3 regions of the Paenibacillus sp. TY11 genome follow, and region 3 is predicted to be linked to each of the others. Evidence: riboswitches for the same ligand, from Rfam matches in the RefSeq annotation. Region 3 holds a riboswitch; each other region holds the start of a gene.
What was found. A riboswitch is a leader RNA that binds a small molecule or an ion and turns the genes downstream of it on or off. The one in region 3 is predicted to bind cobalamin.

Region 1 (4,350 bases), 270 kb from region 3:
GTGAATTGCCGGATAAACGGGCATACCGAACAAAGTCCTCCTGACAGGCTTTTTGAACCAGACTACGGATATAGCGGACATAGCCTGCCCACCGTACCGCAATAATAGCCAGGGTCATGTTAACAAAACCCGGGCCCAAAATACCCACAATCGCCACCGTTAAAATAATATCAGGAAAAGCCAGTACGCCGTCGATTCCCCGCATGACCAGCTGATCCACGAGTCCGCGCACATAACCAATGAGCAAACCTATTGGCAGACTGATGCACAGCGTAGCTAGAGTAATCGCACACGCGATTAGCACACTCGTCCGAATCCCATAAATTAGCCGTGACAGCACATCCCGTCCCAGATGATCTGCACCGAAAGGATATTCCCGGCTGGGTGGTGCCAGACGGTTCAGAAGGTCCACACGAAGAGGATCATGAGGAGCGACCCATGGAGCCAGTAGTCCGAGCAGCACGATCAGGCTAAATAGTGCACCCCCTGCCAGCAAGCCTCCTTTAAAGGAAAGCCGTATCTTTTCCATTTTCAGCTTCCCCCCCTTAACGCAAACGTAGCCTTGGATCTATCGCCGTCTGGACCACATCCACCACACACTGAACACCTACTATTAAAAATGCGGCAAAAATAACATACCCCTGAATCACTGGATAATCCCGCTGCGTAATCGCATCTATAAAATACTTGCCCAACCCCGGCCATGAAAAAATGGTCTCCACGATGACATTACCTGCCAGCATAAATGACAGATTCGTTCCTAACACCGTAATAATAGGCAGAACAGCATGCTTAAATATCTCAAAAAACAGAATATGCATACGGGAAAAGCCTCGCGCCTTCGCTGCTTTCACAAAATTCCGGTCACCCAGCTCCAGCATTTGAGCGCGCAGTACACGAGCTTGCACAGCTCCCAAACCTGCACCAAGGGTCAGCGCTGGAAGCACTAGATGTGTCCAGTCCTCCCTTCCCATGGATGGGAGCCAGCCCAAGTGAACGGAGAATAAATAGATCAACAGGAAACCAAGCCAAAACGAGGGGATCGACGATCCCAGCAGGGCGAAAAGCCTGCCCAGACGATCCAGTGGGCCGCTGGATTTCACCGAGGCAGCCAGCCCCATCCCCAGAGTGAGCACCGTCATGACAGTAAAGCCCGCCGAAGCTAGCTCCACAGTAGCAGGCAGTCTGCTCCACAGTTCGGTTAGCACCGACTCCTTGGATACATACGAGGTGCCCCAATGTCCCGTGAATACATCCCGCAGCCAGTTCACATATTGAATATGAAGCGACTCGTTCAAGCCCAGTTCCTTCCGTAGCGCGGTCAACGCCTCCTCAGAAGCAGGGACATTATGCGCGGTGAGCAGGATGGTAGCAGGGTCACCAGGGGCCAGCCTCATCAGTACAAAAGTCAGCGTGGATACAACGAATACAATGATGACCAGCTGCGCCACACGTTCCAGTACAAAACGAATCATAGGCTACGCAGCTCGTTATTCCGCAATATCGGATTGCGCCGTAATGTAGTAATACTCGATTGGATGCGGCGTAAAGCCCTTCACCCCTTTTTTCACACCAAACACATTGTCAGGATGCACAATGAACGACTGCGGCAAATCCGTATTAATGATATCCAGCGCTTGCAGCGTCGCCGCATTACGCTGCGCTGTATTCTTCGCCAGCTTCAAGCTGTTAAGAATGTTCTCCAGTGGTTTGGATACATAACGGCTTACATTGGCTTCGCTTTTCGAGGAATAAAACATGTCCATAAAATATTGCGGCTCCCCTGTATGAGCCGTCAGCATGCTGTACATAGCAAAATCCCAATCGTTTTTGGTCAACGCCTCGTCGATATTTTCCACCCTGCGAATCTTGACTTGGATTCCCTCTTTCAGCAATTGACTCTGAATGACCTCAGCCATCACGGAGAGCTCCGGGCGCTGAGGGAAAGTCAGCAGCGTAACCTCGAACGGCTTGCCTTGCTTGGTCCATGTGCCTTGGGCGTCCTTCTGCCAGCCATCCTTCGTCAACAACTGCTCCACCGTTCCGTCCAACGCTTTACGCTCAACTTTACCGAAGGGAAGAATGCTTGGGAATGGGCTGCTTGCTTCCGTGCCGAAGCCCCTCATGACGGCGCTCACAATGGATGTGCGTGGAATCAGGCTGTTCACCACCTTACGGTTGGCTGCATCCTTGAATACAGGCGATTCCATGTTGTACACGATCATATGGGTGCGCAAGGAAGGAGCCGATAGCACTTGTAGCTTGTCGTCCCTTTTCAGTACCTCCGCGTTATCTACCGGAATATCCGTCGCTACATCGACCTCGCCGGATTGCAGCGCCATCAGGCGTGAATTACCATCCGTAATGAACTTCATCGTCGCTTCAGCCAGCCGCGCCTTCTCGCCCCAATATCCGTCGTAACGCTCTACGACCAAGGATTGATCCTTGTTGAATGCTTTGATTTTAAAAGCACCTGTCATCGCAGGATAGCTCTGCTCATCTTGCATAGCTGCCACATCCAGCACAATCGTCGACGGATCAGCCAGATTGGACACCAGCGCCGCATTCGGCTGGTTTGTCGTGATTTTCAGCGCCAGCGGGCCGCTTACATCAATGGACTTCACATTCAGTAAATCCTTCGCCAGGTGGCTTTCCTCGATAGAGCGCAGCAAAGACGCTTTTACGCTTGCTGCATCCATACTCTTTCCATCATGAAAAGTGACCTTATCCTGCAAGCTGAACGTCCAAACCGTAGGACTGTCCTGCTTCCACTCCTTCGCCAGCCAAGCCACAGGCTCCAGCTTTTCATTCAAACGGACTAGTGTCTCACCTGCACCAGATCGCATGACATCCCAGCTATTGTCTCCGTGCGGGTCAACGCCCGACGGTTTCCACGTATACGCCATCACCAGCTTTTTATCTGCTGCTGTCTGTTGTGCGGGCGTGTTTTCGCCCTTGCCGGAGCTCTCCGCCGTCTTATTGGTTGTGGCACATCCCGAAAGAGCCATAACCGCCATCAGCAGCATCACTCCTGTACATATGAACCATGAACGCCTATTACGATTGCTTATCATTCCAATGAATCCCCCTCTAACTTGTAAAATCATATAAACCTAATGCGAAACGCGAAAAAAGCATTCCGGACCACTTGATCAGCAGTCAGAAATGCTTTCATTATAAAATGCCAAAACTCACCTCGAAGCCAACTCAAAAAAACATAGAAGGGATCGGATCGGTTTCAGACATTCTGTATGCAGCACGCCTAACCACCTCCCCAGCATCCCGTGGGTCTGACAGTGATGTTAAAACAGGCAGGTCTCCTGACTCCAGGCGTATCTTTCAGGCCTTCCCGGTTCTTCACAGTTCCAGTGGCCGTTCTGAAAGCTCCAGCAGTACCCTGCTGATGTCTGTATACAGTGGCGGGTCCGTGTCGGAATCTACCGAACTTCCCTTTTAAGTGAACACGCTTAATAACCATCTACATAGTCTCAACAAAACCCCGTATATAGAGTAGTCCGGCTCACACCTGTTTTCTTCCTTTATTCCTTTTGATTACGATCTTATTTTGTTGCTACTGGCTTGTCAACAAATGCTGCGAAATAATTTAAATTTGAACGATAGGGTAAGAAACAAGACATAACCTTCAATTGCATGCACGCAATTGGAGATTATGTCTTTACGTTGCGTGCACGTAATTGAAGTGTTAAAATTAGGTATAGAGATACCATCGTGTCCGTATACTAAAAGGAGCCTTCGCCGCGCCAACGGCAAAGACTCTTAGGACTTGAAAGGCTGTGGATCACCACGGCGCGCTAAATACTTAGCTAAACCCACCGTTAGGCGCCTAACCTAATTACGCGGTGGGTTTTCGTTTGTCCCGAAATTTCCGACGCAGCCAGCGATAAAGTTTACGAATACTAAACACCAGGCTTAGTAACGTAACCATCCAACGCAACACATCGTAGCACGACACAAGGTTGACCATCGGCTTCACCCCCTTTCGGGAAGCTGCACCGTGGTCCGAAAACATCCACCACTATTCAAAATCCATAAGGTAGATTATACCATGGCCTCGCTTACGACTCTGGCAAATTCTTCTAGTACATAAACCAACTAAGAGTTAACTTTAGCGCCAATGCGCAGTCGGATACTAATAAATTTCTCATCTCAGAAAGGATGTATTCCTTTTGAAAACAGCGTTTTATCAATAACTTCATGCTGCTTAATAAATAACCAGTTCTGGATAACTCCATGTCAAAAAGCCGGAAAAGAGGCATACAACCGCTCTCCGGCTCTCTTTACCTATTCCTAATCATCAAACCTTCTGCGGAACCTCCTGAACCGTCACGC
Region 2 (4,350 bases), on a different contig from region 3:
CTGGCAAGGGCGCCGGGTACGTGGAGCGCATCGGCGATTCAGCAGGCGCTTGGACAACGCGGAATTCTTATACGTAGCTGTGCTATGTATCCGGGGCTGACGACGAGCCATTTTCGGATTGCGGTCAAGGATGCAGAAGCCAACGACAGGCTGCTGTCTGTATTGGGTGAAGTGCTGGAGGAGGAGCAGCGGCGTGACAGTTAGCTTGATTATCCTGGCAGCCTACCTTTTGGACAGGCTGATCGGTGACCCGAGGTGGTTGCCGCATCCAGTCATCGGTATGGGACATGCCATTTCAGCATTGGAAAAAGTGATTCGCCGCCAGGCCCGAAGTGACCGGGGGTTGAAACGTGCGGGTATACTGCTTCCACTCATTGTGGCGGGAGGCTCCTTTACGCTCGCCTGGGCGCTATTGCACTTGCTTGCCTTGATTCATCCGTGGTTGTCTGTCGGCGTAGAAATGGTGCTGATTGCGACCACGATTGCTTCCAAAGGACTAAAGGACGCAGGAATGGCAGTATACCGAGCGTTGCAGGCGGATGACCTGGCTGCGGCACGGCGGGAGCTGGGCATGATAGTTGGGCGGGATACGCAACAGCTTGATGAGCCTGAGATTGTACGCGGTACCGTCGAAACGGTCGCTGAAAATATCGTGGACGCGATTATTTCCCCGCTTTTTTATGCCTTGATCGGGGGAGCACCCTTGGCGCTGGCTTATCGTGCTGTGAATACGCTCGATTCCATGGTTGGCTATAAAAATGAAAAGTATCTGCATTTAGGCTGGGCTTCAGCACGTCTGGATGATGTCGCTAACTACATACCGGCACGCCTGACAGCGGCAATGCTTGTGGTAGCGGCGTGGATGTACAAGCGAGATGCTGCAAGAAGCTGGCGCACAGTCAAGCGAGACGCTCGTCTGCACCCAAGCCCGAACAGTGGCTTCCCGGAATCGGCTGTTGCTGGTGCACTGGGGATTCGTCTTGGAGGCTATAATGTGTATCATGGCGTGCGCTCCTTTCGTGCATACATGGGCGATTGGATACGACCGCTAGAGTCGAAAGATATACGGCATACGATCCAGCTGATGTTCGCCGTGTCCAGTATGTTTGTAGGATTGTGTTTGTTAGGAGCCGCAGGTTGTTTTGCCTTGGGATGGGTGCGGTGAGGAGTGACACACTGAATAATGATCGAGCAGGAAGTGACATGATCTTGAAACAAGATATAGCAGCAAAAAGGACAGTAGAATACGCACAAAGTCCGAACTCACAGGAGGATAAGGTGCCGTATGATGCTAAAGAAGATCTGCAGTGGGACATGGAGCTTGTGTTAGTACGTCATGGCACAACCTTATGGAACAGAGAACGTCGATATCTGGGACACTCCGACTTGGGTTTGCTATCAGGAGCAGAGCAGGAATTAAAGCCTTTGCAGGAAAAATTGCAGGGGCAGTCCTTTGCTCGAATCTATTGCAGCGACTTGATGCGATGTCGCCAGACCTTGCAGATCATTTTGCCAAAATCAGAGTTGACGTCTGGACGTTCCCTATCTGCTATGCCTCCTATTATGGAACCACGTCTGCGAGAGCTTCATTTTGGCGAGTGGGATGGAAAAACGTATGACATGCTTAAGGATGTGGAGTTGTATCGCGCTTGGATTGATGAGCCGCAACGGATCACCCCTCCTGGAGGAGAGCCTTGGGCAGATTTTGTGAATCGTCTGCGCGAATTTCTTGACTCTCTGTATGAGTGGCGAATTGCTATGGAAGTTCAACCCATGGATTTGACTGCTGCGCCGCCCTCTGTTTTGGTCGTTACGCATGGTGGCGTAATTCGTCAATTGGCTTGCATGCTGATACCGGGCCATGATTTTTGGAGCCTGAATCCGAAGCCGGGAGAAGCATTTAGGATTCAGTTGAGGTTGGCAGGACCGCACAATTACATTGCGAAAATGCTTCCTCATTAGGTTAGACACCAGCGGATAAAGAGGCTGTTTGGGTTGTAAGCCGCCTCATTTTAACCTATAATCATCAAGTAAAAGAACGGCTTGACTACCACTACATCAAATATCCAGCAGACGAGGTCGGCGCAGTGTGATGAAACCGTTGGTTCCCTTCACTGCGCTGTTAAAAGGGAAGTCGGTGTGAGTCCGGCGCGGTCCCGCCACTGTAAATGGAAACATGCCCGTTAGTCCTGCTTTATGTGCCACCAAGCATATGAAAGAGTTTTAGGACCTGCATCTTACCATAAGTCAGGATACCTGCCCGTCCGCCTGTCACCATAATCCTTCGAGGAAAGGATGACGTGTTCGCAGTGACTGTCCATGCGGGAAGAAGCTGCCGCCTGCGCACGATCTGCGCTAACGTGACCCCTGTGTCCTGATATGAGGATGCGGGGGTTTTTTGATAGGAAAAGAAGGCTGGGTTAGAAGATATCGGATGATGTTCAAGTGACGCTCTTAACGATTTTTTTATGAAGGGGTGCTAATCATGGCAGGAAAAAAAATAAAGGTTTGGACAACAGGTCTATTGGCTCTGATTTTGGCAGTTGTGCTGAGTGCATGTGGCGCTAATGGAAAGAATGCTGAAAATAAAGAGGGGCAGGCTTCTTCCCAGCAACCGGGACAGACAGTAACCGCACAAGAGCCTCCAGGCAAAACGGTTTACCCGCTAACGGTTAAGGATGCCACAGGACAGGAATTTACATTCAAAAAAGCACCGGATAAAATCGTTTCCGTCTCCCCGGCAGAAACCGAGGCGCTGTTCGCTATCGGGCTGGATAAGGAAATTGTCGGCGTCTCCGACTACTCTGATTATCCGGAAGCAGCTACGAAAAAGCCAAAAGTGGGCGGTATTATGAAACCGAACGAAGAGGCGATCATTGCTGCAAACCCGGAAGTCGTTTTTGCAGGGATCTCACTTAGTGAACAGGCTACGACCAAGCTGCGTGATATGGGAATTATGATTTTTAAAACGGAACCGAAAACGATCGAAGATGTCATAGCTAACATCGAATTGTATGGGAAAATCACCGATCATCAGAAAGAAGCGAGAGCGGTGACTGACAAGATGAGAGCAGATGTAGCGGAAGTGAAAGAAGGAATTAAAAATATCGGTAAAGGGCAGAAGCTGCGGGTATACGTCGAGTTTTCACCAGGCTGGACGGTTGGTAAAGGCGAGTTTATGGACGAGCTGATTACGTTGGCGGGCGGCGAAAATGTAGGTGCCACGCAGAAGGGGTGGTACCAAATTAGTGAGGAAAATATTATTGCTGCGAACCCTGACGTGATTTTGTACAGCAAAAGTGTCAAGGACGACAAAACTGGTCAAACACTCGGCGAAATCATTAAAGCTCGCAGTGGATGGGATCAAATATCGGCTGTTCGCCACAACCGGGTGTTTGCCGTGGATGATAATTTGATCAGTCGTCCGGGTCCACGCGTAACGGAAGGTCTCAAGGAAGTGGCCAAGGGCGTTTATCCTGAAATTTTCAAATGAATCGTAAACTGATCGGCTTTGGAGGGACAGGTCTTGTCCTGCTGTTGCTGACGCTGCTACTCTGTCTTGGCATCGGCTCGGCCAAGCTTCCGGTCAGCCAGATCACGGGCATTCTGGTTAACCACCTTCCGTGGTTAGGCGATACGTTTACACCGGATTGGAATACATCCTCAGAGCAGATTATTTTGAAGGTCAGATTGCCACGAGTGTTACTGGGAATGTTGGTAGGCGCAGCGCTGGCGCTGGCGGGAGCCGGATTTCAGGGTGTGCTGCGCAATCCTTTGGCTGATCCATATACACTGGGGGTATCCTCAGGTGCTTCGGTAGGAGCGGCGGTGCTGATTTATTGGGGCCTTCAATTTTCATTTGTTGGCATATGGACGCTGCCGCTAGTGGCGTTTACGACCGGAATGCTGACGCTGTGGATGGTGCTGACACTGGCACGGGAAGGTGGGAAAATTCCGACACAAAGTCTCATTTTGTCGGGTGTGGTGATGCAATCTTTTCTGGGAGCGGTTGTTTCTTTTCTGACAGCCATGTCGAAGGAGACGGTCAATGAAATATTGTATTGGACGATGGGAAGTCTTAGTCTGCGTGGTTGGTCATATACAGGAATCCTTTTACCTTACGTGGTCATAGGGCTGGTGTTTTTATGGAACCGGGCACGGGTGCTGAATATTCTGGCTTTGGGTGAACGTCAGGCGGCTCACATGGGAGTTCATGTAGATGCGACGAAGCTATCCGTTCTGATCATATCCACGCTACTGACAGCTGCCGCTGTCTCGGTATGTGGAGTGATTGGCTTTGTGGGACTCGTTGTACCGCATATCATCCGTCTGGTGACAGGTCCTGATTAC
Region 3 (4,350 bases):
CGTTTATGTGGCTACATGGCTGACCCGTTTTATTGACATGTGGCTCCCCCCTACGTTGTAACGTGTAATGGATGCCTGTGGGCCAAAAGGAGATGTACCTTTATGAAACAGTTCACAACCAGACAAATCGTGTTGCTTGGTGTATTGCTGCAGGCCAGTATTACCCTTGTACATGCTCCCGCCCAGGCAGCAGATTACGCAAACCAGCATGCTTATTGGACTTGTATGGTTGCCGCCATTGTGCTGTGCCTGCCGATCTATGTGGCGCTTAGAATTAGGAGACGTTTTCCAGATCAGGATATGCTTCAGGCCATAGTAAGCTCTTATCCCGTACTGGGACGCATGCTGCTCTCGGTGTACCTTATAATTTTCCTGATTATATTTGCAAGGGATTTGAGAATTATTACGGATTTGGTACAGGTTACGCTGTTGCCGTTGACCCCAATTGTCGTGATTTCTCTGATTATATTGTTAACTTTAGTGTTTATGGCTAAAGGTGGAATTAGCACTATCGTGAATATGACGGAAGTTTTTGTTCCGCTGATGATCCTGACGCTCTTGACCATGCCGCTTATTTTCGGGCGTAATATGGATTTTGCGGTACTGAGACCGTTCTTGCATCCAGATGTAGGTGGAGTGGTCAAAGGGAGCTGGCGCATGCTTGGTTATATGGCAGACATTATGATGTTGCCCTTTGTGATTTTGGGAAAAAATTATAGTCCACGGAGCGCGTGGCTTGGGCATCTGACTGGAACCGTTTTTTTGGTTCTGATTGTGTTACTGGCAGAGCTGGTTATCGGTGTCCCCATTTTGTCACGACTGTTTTATCCTTCGTATGAACTGGCGCGTCAGTTGCAAGTGACCGATTTTCTGGATCGGTTCGATTTATTTGTGGGCGCTCTTACCGTGCCGACTCTGCTTACGAAAATGGGGTTTGATCTGTACGTCATCAGTTTGACTGTTAAGCGTATGTTTGCTCCAGCCTGGGGGAATTTGATTGTTTGGCCAGTTGGTTTGTTGGGTTACGTCTGTTCCTTTATGCTGTTCTCTAACATTGTACAAATATATGAATTCATCCGGGAGTGGACCGTGGTTATGGTCATGTTCTTTGTCTTCATGCCATTTGTGTTATGGCTGCTACTCCGACCCAAACGTAAAGAAGAAGGCGGCGGTGATAAGCCATCCGGCGAAAAGCAGGATAACAGACAGAAAGACCAGTTGGGGGGCGGAGAAAGACAGGCAGATTTATAAGATTACTATATCCATCAAAAAAGTAATTTTTATTTGTCTTTTAGCCCTCTAATTGTATACTTGATAGAAAGGATTACGACTTCTACAAGGGAGGGAACAGGATGGCACAGCGCATGGCAGGCAAGAGGATCGCCCTTGCTGGTCCCCGTAAAGCAGACGAAATGGCACTGTTGGTTGCAAAAATGGGGGGCGAGCCAGTGCAGCGTCCGGCCCAGGGGACGGTTTTTCTGGATGATATCGAGCTGCGCAACGCCGTTGTATCGTGGGTGAAGCAGCCGCCAGACTGGAACATTTTTACGACAGGCATGGGCCTGGACGCACTGTTCGATATGGCTGAGGATATGGGGGTGGCAGAGCAGATTATAGAGCTGCTCCAATCCTCGAACATTGCAGCGCGGGGCTACAAGACGGTCAATGGACTCAAAAAGCGTGGCTTCACACCAGCTGTACGGGATGAGGACGGAAGTTTGACCGGGTTGACGCGGGCCTTTGCCCCATATGATCTGAAGGGCAAGGAAGTGCTATTGCAGCTACACGGTGATCCGGCCCCACGGCTGGTGAAGTGGCTGGACGAGCAAGGCGCAATTACCCGGCAGGTGCTTCCTTATAAGCATATACCGCCCGAGGAAGAGAATTTGCAAGCGTTGCTGCAAGATATCGTAAATCGTAAGGTGGATGCCGTTACGTTCACGAGCGGTCCGCAAATCCGCTTTTTGGCTCAATATGCCAGAGAGCAAAATCGAATCGAGGATTTACTGGAAGCTTTTCGTGAGGATGTGATTGCTGTATCGGTAGGCAAGGTGACTGCGCAGTCCATATTGGAGGAAGGGATTGAACGGATCGTGTTTCCGGTAGAAGAGCGCATGGGCGCGATGATGGTGGAACTGGGAAGATATTTTGAACATAGCGATTCGGTGCATGGCTTTGGTCTGGAGATAGTGAAGCGGTCATTGAAATGAGATAGAAATTATAAATGCAGTGTGCTAAAAAGAACTTATATTTTCTGATACAGAGTAAAATAAAGATAAGGGCCTACGAGGTCTTTATCTTTTTTTGTTGGACATGCATCGACAAAGTTTTTTGTTATAGCGAAAATATTTATCTAATATAATGAATAAGTTTCGATGCATGATACTAGGACAGGAGCTGAGACGTTATGAATTCGATTTGTGTATTTGCCGGGTCCAGACCTGGACATTCATCGGTATATCTTGAGGCGGCAGGTAAGCTGGGGGAAGCCATGGCTCGACATCATTTCCGTCTGATCTATGGTGGCTCTAGCAGGGGGCTGATGGGTGAGGTTGCGGATGGAATGCTGGCGGGTGACGGTCAGGTCACCGGCATTATGCCCACCTTGTTATTTGATGCAGAGATCATTCATCGGGGAGTTACCGAATTTATTGAGGTAGCGAGCATGCATGAACGTAAAGCGGCAATGAGCGAGATGGCTGATGCGTTTATTGCCCTTCCGGGTGGATTGGGAACCTTTGAGGAGCTGTTCGAGGTATTGTGCTGGGCACAAATCGGCATTCATCGCAAGCCCATTGGGCTACTGAATGTGAATGGATATTTTGACCCGTTAGTAGAAATGGTACGTCATAGCGTGCAAGAGGGGTTTGCGGGGTCTGAGCATCCAGCGCTACTGAGTATCTCTGCGGACCCGGATGAATTGCTACATATGTTAAAAAATAAAGCAGAGAACTTGAAATAAAGCGTTTTTCGTGCTTGCACAACTGATTGAGGCAAGGTTATGATAAGACCCATAATCAAATAGCGGACAGACAAGGTGCCTTTGCGGTTGAGCAAAGGGTAACAGGGAATCGGGTGCAAGTCCCGAGCGGTCCCGCCACTGTAAGGAAGAGGATTCTTTTAAATGGTCACTCGTGAAAACGGGGAAGACGAAAGAATCTGTTGATGCCAAGCCAGGAGACCTACCTTGATCTGTATGCACCGTTAACCTTCGCGGAGAGGATGGGTGTACGAAATCAGGAAATCAGGCACACGTTGCTTTTTCCATGTTGGTTACAGGTTTGCGTGGATATGAACGTGCAGCAGCGTTTGAAGCGTAAACAAAACAGATGGAAAGCAGCGGCAGTTTGGAGGGAGACGAACTGTCTTCTTACGCTGTTTGTTCGTCTGATGAGAGATGCGTACATAGGAACCCCATCCGGGCAGGATGGGGTTTTTTGAGTTACAGGATGTCCACAAATCATTGAGATAGATAGGAATAGCTGCCCTGAAAAGGATGAATAGGAGGAGCACGATGAGCCCATTAGGAAAATTGCTGGTGATTGGATTTGGACCAGGAGATATGGAACATATCACAAAACGGGCGCTGGATGCGCTGGCCGAAAGTGAGGTCATTATCGGCTACAATACCTACGTTGATTTGATCCGTCCGTTGTTGAACGGACAGGAGATTGTACGCACAGGGATGACAGAGGAAGTGAGCCGTGCGCAGGAGGCGGTTCGTCAAGCAGAGATGGGCAAGAAGGTAGCCGTCATTTCCAGTGGGGATGCGGGTGTCTATGGCATGGCAGGGCTGGTGTATGAAGTGCTGATGCAAAAAGGGTGGCGTCGCGAGGACGGGGTTGAGGTCGAAGTCGTGCCGGGGATCTCGGCTATCCAGTCCTGTGCTTCGTTGTTGGGGGCGCCGGTTATGCATGATGCTTGCACGATCAGTCTGAGTGATCATCTGACCCCGTGGGAAACGATTGTGAAGCGTGTAGAAGCTGCGGCTTCGGCTGATTTTGTGATTGCATTATACAACCCGCGCAGTGGTCGGCGTACACGCCAGATTGTTGAAACTCAATCCATTTTGCTGCGTTACCGCGATCCACAAACTCCAGTCGGGCTGGTGAAGAGTGCTTATCGTGAACGTCAGCAAGTTATCGTAACGACGCTGGAAGATATGCTGAACCACGACATCGGGATGCTGACGACCGTAATCATCGGTAATTCCTCGACGACGGTGTATGACGGCTTAATCGTGACGCCGCGCGGATATCAGCGCAAATACACGCTGAATGCGACCGAGCAGGCGCTCAAGCCGCATCAGCGTCTCCGCACGGAAGCGGAGCCGTGGTCGCTGAGCGCGCA

Region 1: it holds a riboswitch for cobalamin, as region 3 does, so the genes downstream of both, AC6EJC_RS01170 (ABC transporter substrate-binding protein) here and cobJ (precorrin-3B C(17)-methyltransferase) in region 3, are expected to answer to the same signal.
Region 2: it holds a riboswitch for cobalamin, as region 3 does, so the genes downstream of both, AC6EJC_RS10640 (ABC transporter substrate-binding protein) here and cobJ (precorrin-3B C(17)-methyltransferase) in region 3, are expected to answer to the same signal.

Annotation. Positions count from the first base shown of each region.
Region 1 covers NZ_JCBAIQ010000001.1:274,957-279,306, forward strand. Annotated here, with positions in the region: gene AC6EJC_RS01160 (ABC transporter permease) at 1-529, opposite strand, end outside; gene nikB (nickel ABC transporter permease) at 546-1,475, opposite strand; gene AC6EJC_RS01170 (ABC transporter substrate-binding protein) at 1,491-3,074, opposite strand; cobalamin riboswitch at 3,294-3,497, opposite strand; gene AC6EJC_RS01175 (nucleobase:cation symporter-2 family protein) at 4,316-4,350, opposite strand, start outside.
Region 2 covers NZ_JCBAIQ010000008.1:45,096-49,445, forward strand. Annotated here, with positions in the region: gene cobD (threonine-phosphate decarboxylase CobD) at 1-204, shown strand, start outside; gene cbiB (adenosylcobinamide-phosphate synthase CbiB) at 194-1,165, shown strand; gene AC6EJC_RS10635 (histidine phosphatase family protein) at 1,204-1,962, shown strand; cobalamin riboswitch at 2,091-2,278, shown strand; gene AC6EJC_RS10640 (ABC transporter substrate-binding protein) at 2,486-3,493, shown strand; gene AC6EJC_RS10645 (FecCD family ABC transporter permease) at 3,490-4,350, shown strand, end outside.
Region 3 covers NZ_JCBAIQ010000001.1:108-4,457, reverse strand. Annotated here, with positions in the region: gene AC6EJC_RS00025 (hypothetical protein) at 1-61, shown strand, start outside; gene AC6EJC_RS00020 (GerAB/ArcD/ProY family transporter) at 103-1,251, shown strand; gene AC6EJC_RS00015 (uroporphyrinogen-III synthase) at 1,353-2,210, shown strand; gene AC6EJC_RS00010 (LOG family protein) at 2,408-2,962, shown strand; cobalamin riboswitch at 3,020-3,204, shown strand; partial or broken gene cobJ (precorrin-3B C(17)-methyltransferase) at 3,515-4,350, shown strand, end outside.